Regions from separate parts of the Arthrobacter gyeryongensis genome, predicted to be linked through region 1. Evidence: riboswitches for the same ligand, from Rfam matches in the RefSeq annotation. Region 1 holds a riboswitch; each other region holds the start of a gene.
What was found. A riboswitch is a leader RNA that binds a small molecule or an ion and turns the genes downstream of it on or off. The one in region 1 is predicted to bind thiamine pyrophosphate.

Region 1 (3,433 bases):
TCAGGACATTTTCTCGGCATGGCGTGTGGACGAACAGATCCACAAGGCATTGGAGCGCAAGGTCTTCCTGCCCTCCGGTGGTTCGCTCGTGATCGACCGCACCGAGGCCATGACGGTTGTTGACGTCAACACCGGGAAGTTCACCGGCAGCGGTGGCAACCTCGAGGAAACCGTCACCAAGAACAACCTTGAGGCTGCCGAGGAAGTGGTCCGCCAGCTGCGCTTGCGCGACATCGGCGGAATCATCGTCATCGACTTCATCGACATGGTCCTGGAATCCAACCGCGATCTCGTGCTGCGCCGCTTGGTCGAGTGCCTCGGCCGGGACCGTACCAAGCACCAGGTAGCCGAGGTGACGTCGCTTGGATTGGTCCAGATGACCCGCAAGCGCATGGGCACCGGACTGCTGGAGGTCTTCGGCGAGCAGTGCGAAACGTGCGCCGGTCGCGGAATCGTCACGCACGATGAGCCTGTGGAGCACCGTCGGGCCAACGTGGTGGCCGCTGAACACCACCACCCGCGCACGGAGTCACAGCCGGCCGTCCGCCCCGAGCAGCGCAAGCGTCGCCGCGGCAGGGGCACCGGTCCGGGGACCACCGAGCTCCCGATCACTCCTCCAGTGCCGGTCCACAGCGTGGAATCCACTGATCCGAATCGCCAGGCAGCCACGCGCGCAGCCCTTGCCACCATCGCGGCTGCTGCCCACGCAGCCCACCTGCACGACGACGAGCTCCACCACGCGGCGGAATTGCTCGCCGACGGGCACGTAGCGGAAGCAACCCCGGCCCAGGCCCCCGCGGCCCCGGCCCAGCCTCCCGCGGCCCCGGTCCAGGCTCCTGCCGCTGCTTCGAGTGGCGAGGAACGTTCGAAGCCTGTGCTGCGATTCGGCGGTGAGGAAGTTGCGTTGCCCTTCGTCCACCACGAAGAGGAGCCAGCGAGTGGTGCACCTGCCATGAGCCTGGACCTGTTGGCACAAGCATTCGCAGGCCTCGGAGAAGCTCCGGACACCGCGACGACGGCAACTGAGGCCGAGGAAGCGCCCGCAGGGACCCCCGCCGCCGTTGCAAGCGGAGAATCCCCGGAAGCGGGTTCGCGTGGACGCCGAGGCCGCCGCAACCGCAGCGCCAGCCGGGCCCAGGGTGCCGCCAACGCCACCAACGTGGAGCACCACGAGGTTGCCGTGGCCGCCTCCGGTGGGGCCGCGCACGAGGCCAAGGCGGCGGACGCTGCTCCAGCCAAGTCGACGGCGGCAGCGGAACCGATCATCCTCGGGGTCGGCGTGCCCAAGTCCGAACTTTAGACGCAGTACCCTGTCCGAAGCCCCGGCCGTTTCCGCTCTTGTGGAAACCACCGGGGCTTCGGCGTTGCCAGCCAATTCACCGGACCACCGCTCAGCGCGGTTGCAAAGGGCGATTTCAGCGGGTGGGGTGTGATCCGGGTTAAGCTAGGGGACTGACACGGGGTGCCGCGCACCAAGCCGGCTGAGACCAGACCCGTTGAACCTGTCCGGTTAGCACCGGCGAAGGGATGTCTTGCATGACTGTTTCAGCGCAATCAGCCGTCTACCCGCTTAAGGCCATCCAGCGAGCTATCCCGAGGGTCCTCAGCATTGCCGGCTCGGATCCTTCGGGTGGTGCCGGGATCCAGGCAGACCTCAAGAGCATTGCGGCCAACGGAGGCTATGGCATGGCCGTGATTACGGCGCTCACGGTACAAAACACGCAGGGCGTCACTGCCGTCCATGTGCCTCCCGTCGAATTCCTGCGCCAGCAATTGGATGCCATTAGCGACGACATCACCGTCGATGCTGTCAAAATCGGCATGCTCGGGGACGCGGCCGTCATCCACGAGGTCCGTCGCTGGCTCGGCGAGGCGCGTCCCGCCGTCGTCGTGCTGGATCCGGTGATGATCGCGACCAGTGGCGACCGGCTCCTGGCGGAGTCCGCTGAAACCGCGCTGCGGGAACTCCTGCCCCTCGCTGACTTGGTGACCCCCAACCTTCCTGAATTGGCCATGCTGCTTGGCGAGCCTGTTGCCATTGACTGGGCATCGGCGTTGGAGCAAGGCAAACGCCTGGCTGCCGCCTGCGGAAACACCGTCCTGGTGAAGGGCGGCCATCTGCAGGGAGAGGCCTGCCCCGACGCCCTGGTCAACACCGAAGGAGTCCTCAGCCAGGACGTGGTGGAATTTGCCGGTCAACGCGTGGAGACCCGCAACAGCCATGGCACGGGATGCTCCCTATCCTCGGCGATGGCGACGGCCAAGGCGCGGCTCGGTGATTGGGAGTCCGCCCTGCGTGTAGTCAAGCCCTGGCTTCAGGAGGCGCTGACCCGGTCCGAGGTGCTGGAAGTCGGGAAGGGCAACGGGCCGATCCATCATTTCCACGCGCTCCAGCAGGACCTTCAACCGGGGGACTTTGCCGTCCGGATGTGGGACACCGCCCAAGCGGAACTTGCGGCCATTTATGGCCTGGACTTCATCCAGCACTTGCAAACCGGTGGCCTCAGCGAAGCGCAGTTCAGCTATTACCTGTCGCAGGATGCCATCTATCTCAACGGCTATTCCCGGGTCCTGGCACGGGCAAGCGCCCTCGCCCCGAGGGAAACCGAACAGCTGTTCTGGGCCCGCGGCTCGCAGATGTGCCTTGAGGTCGAGTCCGAGCTGCACCGGAATTGGCTCAGCGGACGCCAGGTGAGCGGAGAGCTTGGCCCAGTCACCAAGGCCTACGTGGACCACTTGCTGGCGGCTTCGGTATCGGGCAGCTATGCCGTGCTGCTGGCTGCCGTGCTTCCCTGCTACTGGTTGTACGCCGAAGTGGGACAGCAGCTCCACCTTGGCTATGTTCAGGCGGGAGCGTCGGACGAGCACCCTTACGCGGACTGGCTGCGCACTTACGCAGACGAGGCGTTCGCAGCGGCCACCCGCACGGCGATCGACATCACGGATGCCGCCGCGCAGGCCGCGTCGCCAACGGAGCGCGCCGCTATGATGGAGGCGTTTGCCCAATCCTGCCGTTATGAAACGGCGTTCTTCGATGCTCCAAGATTGCACGCCTGAGCCCGTTTTCTGGGGCGGAGGCACGGTAGCCAGGCCTATTTCCGCGGGCGCTGCAGCGTGTCGGCGTGAGGATCCGAGCTTTTCCCGGCCGGCAGGGTAAGGTGGACGGGCACGGTACCGGATGGCGACATAGCCAGTGTGTGGCAGCCATCACGTGGCAGCCTCCGGACCTGGCCTCATTTGCAGCCGAAGGCGAAACTAGCGTAATCTAGATCTTCGGTGCTTACGCCAACACTTGGGTTATGCCCCTAGAAACCGTTCATTTGGAACTTACCTTTCATTTGGAACTATTCGAGGGATGACTCATGGATTCCGTACCGGAGTCCACGGCGTTGAGGCACAGCGTGAACCAGGCCCGTTTTCGGATCGGGGTTCC
Region 2 (3,433 bases), on a different contig from region 1:
CCTGGCCGAAGGTGGGTTCGTCCAGCACCAGGACCCGGGGGTGCGCGGCGAGCACCGTCGCCACGGACAGCCGGCGCTTTTCGCCCCCGGAGAGCGTGTACGGGTTGGCGTCGACGAGATGCCCCAAGCGCAGCCGCTCCAGCAACTCGTCCACCCGGTCCTCGCCATGGCCAAGGTGCTTAGGGCCGAACATGAGCTCGTCGAGCACGCGGCCGGTGACGAACTGGTGCTCGGGCTCCTGGAACACGGTCCCTATCCGGGAGATCAGCTGCTGGGCCTTCCACTTGAACGGGTCATTACCGGCGCCGTCGCTAAGCCCGACGGCTGCAGTCACCGTGCCGGACACCGGCGCCAACAAGCCCGCGAGGGTCAACGCGAAGGTCGATTTTCCGGCGCCGTTGGGACCGGTGATGGTCAGGGCCTGCCCGGCGAGCACTTCGGCGTCGAGTCCGGACTGCACAGGAAGGGGCGGGATGGTCTTGAACCCGCGGCGCCGTGGCCGTTCGCGGGACACCGCGAGCTCCTGCGTGCCGAGCAGCAGCTCTCCAGCGCTCTCGGGGCCGGCCCCCGAGCCAGAGCCTGTTCCCGAACGTGGCCGGGTGGACGGCACGTAACCGGGCACCCAGACGCCCGCAGCAGTGAGCATGTCCCTCGCTTGCGCCAGAACGGTGTCCGGATCGCCGTCCAGGAGCACCGCTGGCGTCGACCCTCCCTTGGAGGAGGAGCTGCCCGGCTGCAGCACCACGATCCGGTCCACGAGGTCTTTCCAGACCGATACCCGGTGTTCCACCACCACCAAGGTAGCGCCGGTCTTGTCCAGGCAGCGGCCCACGGCATCGCGCACTTCCAACACGCCGGCCGGGTCAAGGTTGGCGGTCGGCTCGTCCAGGAGGATCAAGCCGGGCCGCATCGCCAGGATGCCGGCCAGTGCAAGGCGTTGCTTCTGCCCACCCGAGAGGGCCGACGTCGGGTGGTCGAGCGCGAAGTTGCCGCTCGCACTGCCACCGGCACTACGCAGCAGCCCGACGTCGTCGAGCGCTTCATGGACCCGCTTCCAGATCTCTTCCCGCGGCACGCAAAGGTTCTCGGCGCCGAACGCGACGTCGTCGCCCAGCCGGGAAAGCACCACCTGGGTTTCGGGGTCCTGTTGCATGAGTCCGGCACGGCCCCGCTGGGCCTTCGGCGAAACGCCGTCCACCAGCAGCGAGCCCGTCTCGTCGGCGTCGTCACCTTCCTCGCCCAACACGCCTGCCAAGGCATGCAGGAGCGTCGACTTGCCCGCGCCCGAGGGGCCGAGCAGGAGCACACGCTCCCCTGGACGGATGTCCAGGTCGAGGGCGTGAATGGCCTGCGTGGTGCGGCCAGCGTGCCGCCAGCCCCAGCCTTGCGCGGAAATGGCGGCGGGTCGCACCACAGCAGGTGTGCCGGAATCAGGACTGGGCATCAGGAAAAGACGGGCTCCGAGGCGGCCTTGCGGGACGCGAACGCGCTCAGGACACCGGTCTTGGCCAGGCCGCGGGTCGCGATCCAGGACAAGGCACCGGCAATGACGGCACCGGAGATCGTGCAGAACACGATGTACGCGAGCTTGTCGACCGGTTCGTAGGCGATGTTCCAGCCCCACGGCAGGAAGGAGTCGTTCAAACCGCAGAACAGGCCAGCGCCGGCACCGGCCAGCAGGGACACCGGCAGGTTGAACTTCTTGTACATGAAGGCCAGGAAGATGAGTTCCGCGCCGAGACCCTGAAGCAGGCCCGAGATCAGGACCGTGGTGCCGTACTGCGAACCCATGATGAGCTCACTGGTGGCGGCCACTGTCTCGCAGAAAATTGCCGCACCGGGCTTGCGGACGATGAGCATGCCCAGCACTGCCGGAATCATCCAACCACCGGCGATCAGGCCGCTCAGCGGCGGGTAGCCGGCGGACATAGGCGTAGCAACCAGAGCCATCTGGTCCCACGCCCAGAAGATCACGCCGCCGGCGATCGAGATCAGCGCTGCCACGACGATGTCCACGACGCGCCAGTTGTAACCAGGCTTGGTGAGGCCCGGCCTTGCAGAAATACCAGTCATTTTGTCCTCCTGAGGAACAGGAGGGGAAAGTGTTCCCGGTTGCCTGCGAGCGGCTTCCGCCGCGCCGGTCCGGACACTATGAGAACTCGACTCCCTTGCGCCGGTACTAGCCGGATCAGGTTCGAGGGTCTGCGGCTGTCCGCACTCTCAGCGCCCGTCCTCGTGCCGCATTGCTGCGAGCCCGACGGCGGCGCTCCCCTGTCGTTATCAATCCACCCTTTTGGGCGTGGTTCAGTTTACACCTTGGCGGGGTTGCGGGCGCTGTGCCGGCCTATGCGGAACGGTCACAAACACGCGTACCGACGGATTCTGCTGGATCATTCGCCGGGCGAGCCCTAGCCGGCCCGGATTGGCGCGGGCGGGCGCAGAAACTGGGAGAATGATCCAGCAGAATGTGACGCAGCAGAGCGGGCAAAGGAGCGGTCTTGGCAGGCATTAGCGAAGCGAACAGCACCACGGTGGCCGAACCTAGGCTCGCCGCGAGCGTGATCCTGGTCCGCGAGGCCCCCGTTCACACGGTTGAGTCAGACCCGGAGGTTCCGGCGGATACCGGGCGCGGCCTGGAGGTGTTCGTCCAGCACCGGGTGACCACGATGGATTTCGCCGCGGGCATGGTCGTCTTCCCCGGAGGGCGAGTGGACCAGGCGGACAGCTCCGGCTGGGACTTCGAGGACGACGTCGTCGAGCAGCACGCCGCCGCATGGCACCGGAGCAGCATCGCCGTCGAGCCCGCTTCGGCCCGGTTCAACGCCGGCCGGGTGCTGGCGGCCGCGCAGCGCGAGGTGTTCGAAGAAGCCGGGCTGAAGCTCGACGCCGCCACCCTCCGCCCGTGGGCCAACTGGGTCACCCCGGCAGACCAGCCCAAGCGCTTCGACACATACTTCTACCTTGCCTGCCCGCTTTCCGGTGCCGAGCCAAGGCACCAAACAACGGAAGCGTCATCGTCCTTGTGGATGCCGGTCCGCGGGATCCTGGATGCCGAAGCCGCCGGAACCCTCAAGCTCATGCCGCCCACGTTGGCGCTGCTCGATGAGCTCGTCGCCCTCGGCACAGTGGAAGCGATACTGGCCGAGGACCGCGACATCGTGCCCGTCCGTCCAAAGCCTGGAGCTTTGGAGGAGTTCTTCCGGCTGAGGCGCCAGTCCCCAACCGTTGCTCCGGAACTGCCCTGAAGTGGGGTTAGGCTGGGGACGGTCCTGTTTCCTCCCGCAAGGAGTCCCGGAATGAACCTCCTCATCAAGCTGCTCGGCACTGGCGTCAGCATCGGCGCAGGCTTTGTCGGCACCAAGATCGTCAATGCGTTGTGGGAAAAGTCCACCGGCAAGAAGCCTCCCAAGGGTCACGATGACATGGAGGCAAG
Region 3 (3,433 bases), on a different contig from region 1:
GTCGTCCTTGTTTGGCAGGCCCAAGTGTTCCTTCGGGGTGACGTAGCAGAGCATCGCGGTTCCGTAGCGCGCGATCTCCGTGGCGCCGATAGCCGAGGTGATGTGGTCGTAGCCCGGAGCAACGTCGGTCACGAGCGGGCCGAGGGTGTAGAACGGTGCGCCGTCGCACAGCTCCTGCTGCCGCTCGACGTTCTCGCGGACGAGGTGGAACGGGATGTGCCCGGGGCCCTCCACCATGACCTGCACGTCGTACTTCCACGCCCGCTTCGTGAGCTCGGCGAGCGTGTCGAGCTCGGCGAACTGCGCGGCGTCGTTGGCGTCCGCCGTCGCTCCCGGACGCAAGCCGTCACCAAGCGAGAACGCGACGTCGTACTTGGCGAAGATTTCGCAGAGTTCGTCGAAGTGGGTGTAGAGGAAGTTTTCCTCGTGGTGCGCCAGGCACCAGCCGGCCATGATGGAGCCGCCACGGGAAACGATACCCGTCACGCGGTTCGCGGTGAGTGGCACGTACCGCAGCAACACGCCAGCGTGGATGGTCATGTAGTCCACGCCCTGCTCGCACTGTTCAATGACGGTGTCGCGGAAGATCTCCCAATTGAGCTTGTTGGCTTCGCCGTTGACCTTCTCGAGGGCCTGGTAGATGGGCACGGTGCCGATCGGCACGGGGGAGTTGCGGATGATCCATTCGCGGGTGGTGTGGATGTCGTCGCCCGTGGACAGGTCCATCACCGTGTCGGCGCCCCATTGCGTTGCCCACTGCAACTTGTCCACTTCTTCGGCGATGGAACTGGTGACAGCCGAGTTGCCGATATTGGCATTGATCTTCACGAGGAACGCCTTGCCGATGATCATCGGTTCGGATTCGGGGTGGTTGATGTTGTTGGGGATGATCGCCCGGCCGGCGGCGACCTCGCTGCGGACGAGTTCCACATCGCAGTTTTCGCGAAGTGCAACGAACTGCATTTCGGGCGTCACGATGCCCTGCTTGGCGTAGTGCATCTGTGTCACGGTCTTGCCGTCGACGGCGCGGCGGGGCACCGGCTGTGCGCCCTTCCACTCTGCTGAGGCGGCGCCGCGGCGCACGGCCGACTTGCCGTCGTCGAGCAAGTTCCGTTCGCGGCCGCTGTAGGCCTCGGTATCGCCACGGGCTTCGATCCACTCGCTCCGGAACGGCTCGAGGCCCACCACGGGATCACTCCCGGGCCCTGCGGTGCGGTACACCTGGAAAGGCGTGTTGGCCTCGCCGTTGGGGGACGGCTCCAGGGCGATTTCAGTCACCGGAACCCGGATTCCCGTCTCGGCATCCTCGCGGAACGTGAGGGAATGCGACTTGAGGGATTGTGTCACTTCTTGGCCCGATCCGTTTTGGATAGGGCTCAGCTGTGCTTCTTTGGTGCTCAAAGGATTACTCACTTCCTTCGCCGGCATTACCCGGACAGGTTCAACGGTCGCAGGCTGCGTCAGCCTGATCTCAGCCCTTGCAAGGGCCCCCGTGTGGTCGTAGACGAAGCTACCACAGCCGAGAGTTCCTGAGATAGATGTGACGGGGCCGGCGACGGCGCGGGAACTAGGGTGGAATCATGGCGGAAATCATTGAATTCAGCGGCACCGTCCTCACCGGGCCGGAGGAGGAACGGCGCGGCCTCTGGTCGGTGGACGGACGGTTGACCTTTCTGCGGCCTGCTGACGCACCGGACGTCGTCCTGGCCGGATGGGTGCTGCCGGGCCTTGTCGACGCACACTGCCACGTTGGCTTGGGCAAGGGCGGGCCCGTCGACGACGAGACTGCGCGCCTGCAGGCGACGGCGGACCGGGACGCCGGGACGCTCTTGATCCGCGACGCCGGATCCGCAAGCGACACGCGCTGGCTGCAGCAGCGGGGGGACATGCCCAGGATTATCCGCGCGGGCAGGCACATCGCGAGGCAACGCCGGTACATCCCGGGACTGGCCGAAGAAGTCGAGCCCGAGGATCTCGTGGAGGCCGTGCGCAAGCAGGCGCGGTCCGGAGACGGCTGGGTCAAGATCGTCGGGGACTGGATCGACCGCTCGGCAGGCGATCTCGGCCCATCCTTTCCGGCCGCCATCGTCAAGGACGCCGTCGCCGCGGCACACGACGAGGGAGCCAGGGTAACTGCCCATTGCTTCGCTGAAGGGACTATCGACGCCATGCTCGACGCCGGCATCGACTGCATCGAGCACGCCACCGGCCTCTTGCCGCACCATATTCCCCGGCTGCTGGACCAGGATGTGCCGATTGTCCCCACCCTCATCAACATTGCGACCTTTCCGGACATCGCGAAGCAGGCGGAAGCGAAGTTCCCGCGCTACGCCGCCCACATGACCAGGCTTTGGGAGCGCAGGCATGAACGCGTAGCCGAGGCATTCGACGCCGGAGTGCGTGTGTACGCCGGAACCGACGCCGGCAGCGTCATCAAGCACGGCCGGATCGGCGAGGAAATCCTTGAATTGCATCGCGCGGGCCTTCCGGCGGCCGCCGCCCTCGATGCCGCCTGCTGGTCCGCACGCGAGTGGCTGGGTGCCGACGGCATCAGCGACGGTGCCAGTGCCGACGTCGTGCTCTACGCAAACGATCCCCGCGCGTCCCTTGAGGTGGTGCTGGATCCGCGATGCATCGTGCTGAGGGGACATATTTCAGGGAACGCCGGGCATTAGGAATAAATTGAAGCTTCAAGTAATTTAGATAGATAAGAGGTAGCCGAAGGGCGGCGCCACAAAAAGCCGGGAGTTTCACATGACCATCGCATCCAGCCAGGATCTCCTTCCTGCCGAACTCACCATGGGTACTGTCATGCTCAAGGTGGGGGACATGAAGCTCATGGGCGACTACTACCAGCGGGCGCTGGGGCTGGACGTGGTCGCCGAACAGGATGGCGGGCTCTACTTCGGCAGGCTCGGCAAGCCGTTGGTGCACCTCGCGCCGGCCTCCGGGCTCCAGATTCCGGGTCGCGGGGAGGCCGGACTTTTCCATACGGCTTTGCTCTTCGAAGACCAATCCTCGCTCGCCGCAACTGTCGCCTCGGCCGCGCAATACGAGCCCCACGCTTTCGTCGGCAGCGCGGACCACCTGGTCAGCGAGGCCTTCTACTTCACCGACCCTGAGGGTAACGGCATTGAGCTCTACTACGACAAACCCCGCGAAGGCTGGGAGTGGAACGGCAGTTCGGTCGTCATGGACAGCCTGCCGCTCCCGCCGCAGCGCTACCTCCAGCAATACCTGAGCGAAGCCGCGGTGGCGGGCCAGCACGGGGCCGGCGCCGGCGTCGGGCATGTCCACCTCCAGGTGGGCGACGTGCGGACCGCCCATGATTTCTACGTCGACACTCTGGGCTTCGAACAGACCGCCGGGTGGCACGGGCAGGCCTTGTTTGTCTCCGCGGGCGGCTACCACCACCACATGGCCATGAACGTCT
Region 4 (3,433 bases), on a different contig from region 1:
GGAGTCCACAACACGTCCGGTGACGTGGCTGACGAGGGTGGTGACAGACGCGTCGTCGCTCAGTGTGTGGTCTGCGCCGTTCAATTTGATGTTCATGCGTGGTCCTTCGGAAGGGGATATAAGGTACCGGCCGATGGGTCGTCCGTTGAGGCCGGTACCGTTGAAAGCTGGTGGGAGAAGCGGTCCGGGCGGAATTTGTTCCACCGGGGATCCGCGGTGCCGTCCATGAGTCCGACGCAGATCTTCGCCGCTGCCGGAGTGAGGAGTACGCCGTGGCGGAAGAAGCCGCTGGCCACGATGAGGCCCGGCACGGTTCTTTCGCGACCTTCCACGCGGCCCAGCAACGGTGCGTTGTCCGGAGTGCCCGGGCGCGCTCGGGCAGTTGCTTCCAGAAGTTCCAGTTCGGCCACAGCCGGGACAAGTACCTGGGCGTCGCGGAGCAATTGGTACACGCCACCGGCTGATACCGGGTTGACCGATCCCCCGGACGCCGACAAGCCGTCTTCACGTTGCGTCGCGCCGATCACCACCGTCCCGTCGTCGCGGGGCACGATATAGACGGGCACTCCGCGCACCATTCCCCGGACAGTGGCGGTGACCAGGGGTTGCAGGTGCTCCGGGACGCGCAACCGCAGTATGTCGCCATACACCGGACGCAACGGGAGTGACAATCCATCCGGCAGGCCGTCCAAGCGGGCGGCATCCAGTCCGTTGGCTACCACTGTTTCCGTGGCGAGCACTTCGATTCCTGAGCCGAGCACGGCCCCGACGACGCGCCCGTCCTCCCACAGGAGTCCCGCCGCAGCGTCGTGGACCGCAAAACCGTCCTCGGCCCCCGGAATCCAGCTGGAATCGCCGGGCTGGTGGTCTGCCAGCGCGCCCAGAATCGCGGCCGAAAGCCGGCGTGGATCCACTTGGTGGTCGCCCGGGATGTCGAAGGCGCAGGAAATCTGCGGGCTCAGCAGCGGCTCACGCTCCCGCGCCTCGCGCAACCGCACGGATTCCACCACCAGGCCGTTGGCCAGCTGCACATCCCGGAGATCGGCGAGCGCCCGGCGGTCCGCAGCGTCCGCGCCGACGGCGAGGGTCGGCGTCGTACGGTAACCTGTGCTGCGGCCGATGCTCGAGCCGGTCACATTCCGTTCGAAGTCCGGCCACAATACCGACGATTCGAGCATTAGCTCCAGGAGGTCCTCTTCCTGGTAGTGCAATTCGCTGACCGGCGCCAGCATTCCCGCCGCCGCGAACGTAGCGCCGCTGGCCGGTGCGGGATCGACGAGGGCAACCGAACGGCCGGATCTGCGGGCTTCCCACGCGATGCCGAGGCCAATGACACCGCCCCCGATCACCGCGACATCCGCGCGCACGGGTTCGTGCTGGGTGTTTACTTCGTCCATGGAGTCCTTCCCTACGCCGGTACTAGCCGGATCAGGTCAAGCGGTCGGCGCTTAAGCCCTCTCAGCCGAGCGGCGATTGTGACTGCCGCCGCGGCTCCCGCGGTACCAGCCCAGTTTAGAGGAACTACTCTGTTTCCATGACCCAGCACGATGTCCACACCACCGCCCGCCTGTACCTCTGCACTGACGCCCGCAAACAAAAGGGTGATTTTGAGCAGTTTGTCGATGCCGCATTCGAGGGCGGCGTGGACATCATCCAGCTGCGTGACAAGACGATTGAGGCGGCGGAAGAACTCGAACTCCTGGAGGTCCTGCAATCCGTGGCTCATCGTCACGGCCGTCTCTGGGCAGTCAACGACCGCGCGGACGTAGCATCCCTCTCCGGCGCGCCGGTGTTCCATATCGGCCAAAAGGACATTCCGCTGCGCTCTGCCCGGAAATTGCTCCACGACCCCACCATCATCGGCCTCTCCACGCACACGCCGGAACAGATTGACGCCGCCATCGCCGCGTCGCCTGGCCGCAGCGGCCTGGACTACTTCTGCGTCGGGCCGGTGTGGGCCACCCCCACGAAGCCGGGACGCTCCGCCGTCGGGCTCGATCTGGTGAAGTACGCTGCCAACGCGGTGAAGCAGGCAGACGAAGAGACCGTCGGGGGCGTCGTGCTCCCCTGGTTTGCGATCGGCGGGATCGATCTCGGCAACGTGGAAGAGGTAGTTAGGGCCGGCGCCAGCCGCATCGTGGTGGTGCGGGCAATCACCGAAGCGCAAGATCCGACGGCAGCTGCCCAGGCGCTCCTGGCTGCCCTGGACGCAGCGGCGGCCTAGCGAGACGCCGCGAGATTTTGGAGTTACCCTGACTTTCGTGTCACACCAGCGGATAGCCCCGAACGTTAGTGAAACGTCGAACCAGCTTGCGGAAGCGCTGGCGGCGCTGCGGACTGAACTCGAGCTGCCCGCAGGTTACCCCGCTGAAGCGCTGCGCGACGCCGAAGCGGCGGTTTCCGGACACACCCTGCCGCCGCATGACTTCACGGACGTTCCGTTCATCACGATCGACCCGGCTTCTTCCACGGATCTCGACCAGGCCCTCTTCATTGACAGGTCCGGCGGTGGTTACAGGGTTCTCTACGCCATCTCCGATGTGCCCTCCTTTGTGCCCCCGGGAGGAGCGCTCGACGCCGAGACCCGCCACCGCGGGCAAACGTACTATGCCCCGGACGGCCGTATACCGCTGCACCCCGAGATCATCAGCGAGCATGCGGGAAGCCTGTTGGCCGGCCAGACGTGCGGCGCGTTCGTGTGGGACTTCGAACTCGATGCCGAGGCGGAGTTCCGCACCGTCTCCGTGCGGCGGGCAAGCGTACGGAGCCGCGCCAAACTCAGCTACAAGGGCGTGCAGGCTGAGATCGATTCCGGAACAGCTGATCCCGTCCTGCAGCTGCTCAAGGAAGTCGGACTCAAGCGGGTGGAACTTGAGGGCCGCCGCGGCGGGGCAAGCCTGAACATGCCCGAACAGGAAATCGTCCAACTGCCCGACGGCGGGGGGTACAGGATCGTCGCAGCTCCCTCGCTGCCGGTTGAGGACTGGAACGCCCAGATTTCGCTCATGACCGGGATGGCCGCCGCCCAGCTGATGCTCGACGGCAAAGTGGGGATTTTGCGCACCATGCCGGCCCCCGATGAGCGCTCGCTGCTCCATTTCAAGCGGCAAACGGGGGCACTCGGCAAGCCCTGGACCGAGGGGACGAGCTATGGAGCGTACTTGCGGACCCTCGACGCCAAGGACCCCCGGCAACTGGCCATCCTCCATTCAGCGGGGCTGCTTTTCCGTGGTGCCGGCTACACGCCCTTCGACGGCGAGGTACCGGGCAGCGTCCTGCAGTCAGCCATCGGGGCACCCTATGCCCACACCACCGCGCCGTTGCGCCGGCTTGTGGATCGTTTTGTGCTGGTCATCTGCGAAGCACTGAGTAATGGAACAGAGATCCCTGCATGGGCCCGGAATGCTTTGCCGACCCTGCCGGTGATCATGGC

Region 2: linked by a shared signal. The riboswitch ahead of ABEA18_RS06505 (ECF transporter S component) and the one ahead of thiD (bifunctional hydroxymethylpyrimidine kinase/phosphomethylpyrimidine kinase) in region 1 are both predicted to bind thiamine pyrophosphate.
Region 3: linked by a shared signal. The riboswitch ahead of thiC (phosphomethylpyrimidine synthase ThiC) and the one ahead of thiD (bifunctional hydroxymethylpyrimidine kinase/phosphomethylpyrimidine kinase) in region 1 are both predicted to bind thiamine pyrophosphate.
Region 4: linked by a shared signal. The riboswitch ahead of thiO (glycine oxidase ThiO) and the one ahead of thiD (bifunctional hydroxymethylpyrimidine kinase/phosphomethylpyrimidine kinase) in region 1 are both predicted to bind thiamine pyrophosphate.

Annotation. Positions count from the first base shown of each region.
Region 1 covers NZ_BAABKK010000022.1:53,227-56,659, forward strand. Annotated here, with positions in the region: gene ABEA18_RS15440 (Rne/Rng family ribonuclease) at 1-1,300, shown strand, start outside; TPP riboswitch at 1,449-1,545, shown strand; gene thiD (bifunctional hydroxymethylpyrimidine kinase/phosphomethylpyrimidine kinase) at 1,537-3,057, shown strand.
Region 2 covers NZ_BAABKK010000009.1:127,325-130,757, forward strand. Annotated here, with positions in the region: gene ABEA18_RS06500 (ABC transporter ATP-binding protein) at 1-1,444, opposite strand, end outside; gene ABEA18_RS06505 (ECF transporter S component) at 1,444-2,073, opposite strand; TPP riboswitch at 2,148-2,283, opposite strand; gene ABEA18_RS06510 (NUDIX hydrolase) at 2,499-3,245, shown strand; gene ABEA18_RS06515 (DUF4235 domain-containing protein) at 3,297-3,433, shown strand, end outside.
Region 3 covers NZ_BAABKK010000017.1:112,006-115,438, forward strand. Annotated here, with positions in the region: gene thiC (phosphomethylpyrimidine synthase ThiC) at 1-1,401, opposite strand, end outside; TPP riboswitch at 1,397-1,504, opposite strand; gene ABEA18_RS13855 (amidohydrolase family protein) at 1,581-2,675, shown strand; gene ABEA18_RS13860 (VOC family protein) at 2,755-3,433, shown strand, end outside.
Region 4 covers NZ_BAABKK010000011.1:40,380-43,812, forward strand. Annotated here, with positions in the region: gene thiS (sulfur carrier protein ThiS) at 1-96, opposite strand, end outside; gene thiO (glycine oxidase ThiO) at 93-1,397, opposite strand; TPP riboswitch at 1,389-1,508, opposite strand; gene thiE (thiamine phosphate synthase) at 1,535-2,224, shown strand; gene ABEA18_RS09535 (RNB domain-containing ribonuclease) at 2,262-3,433, shown strand, end outside.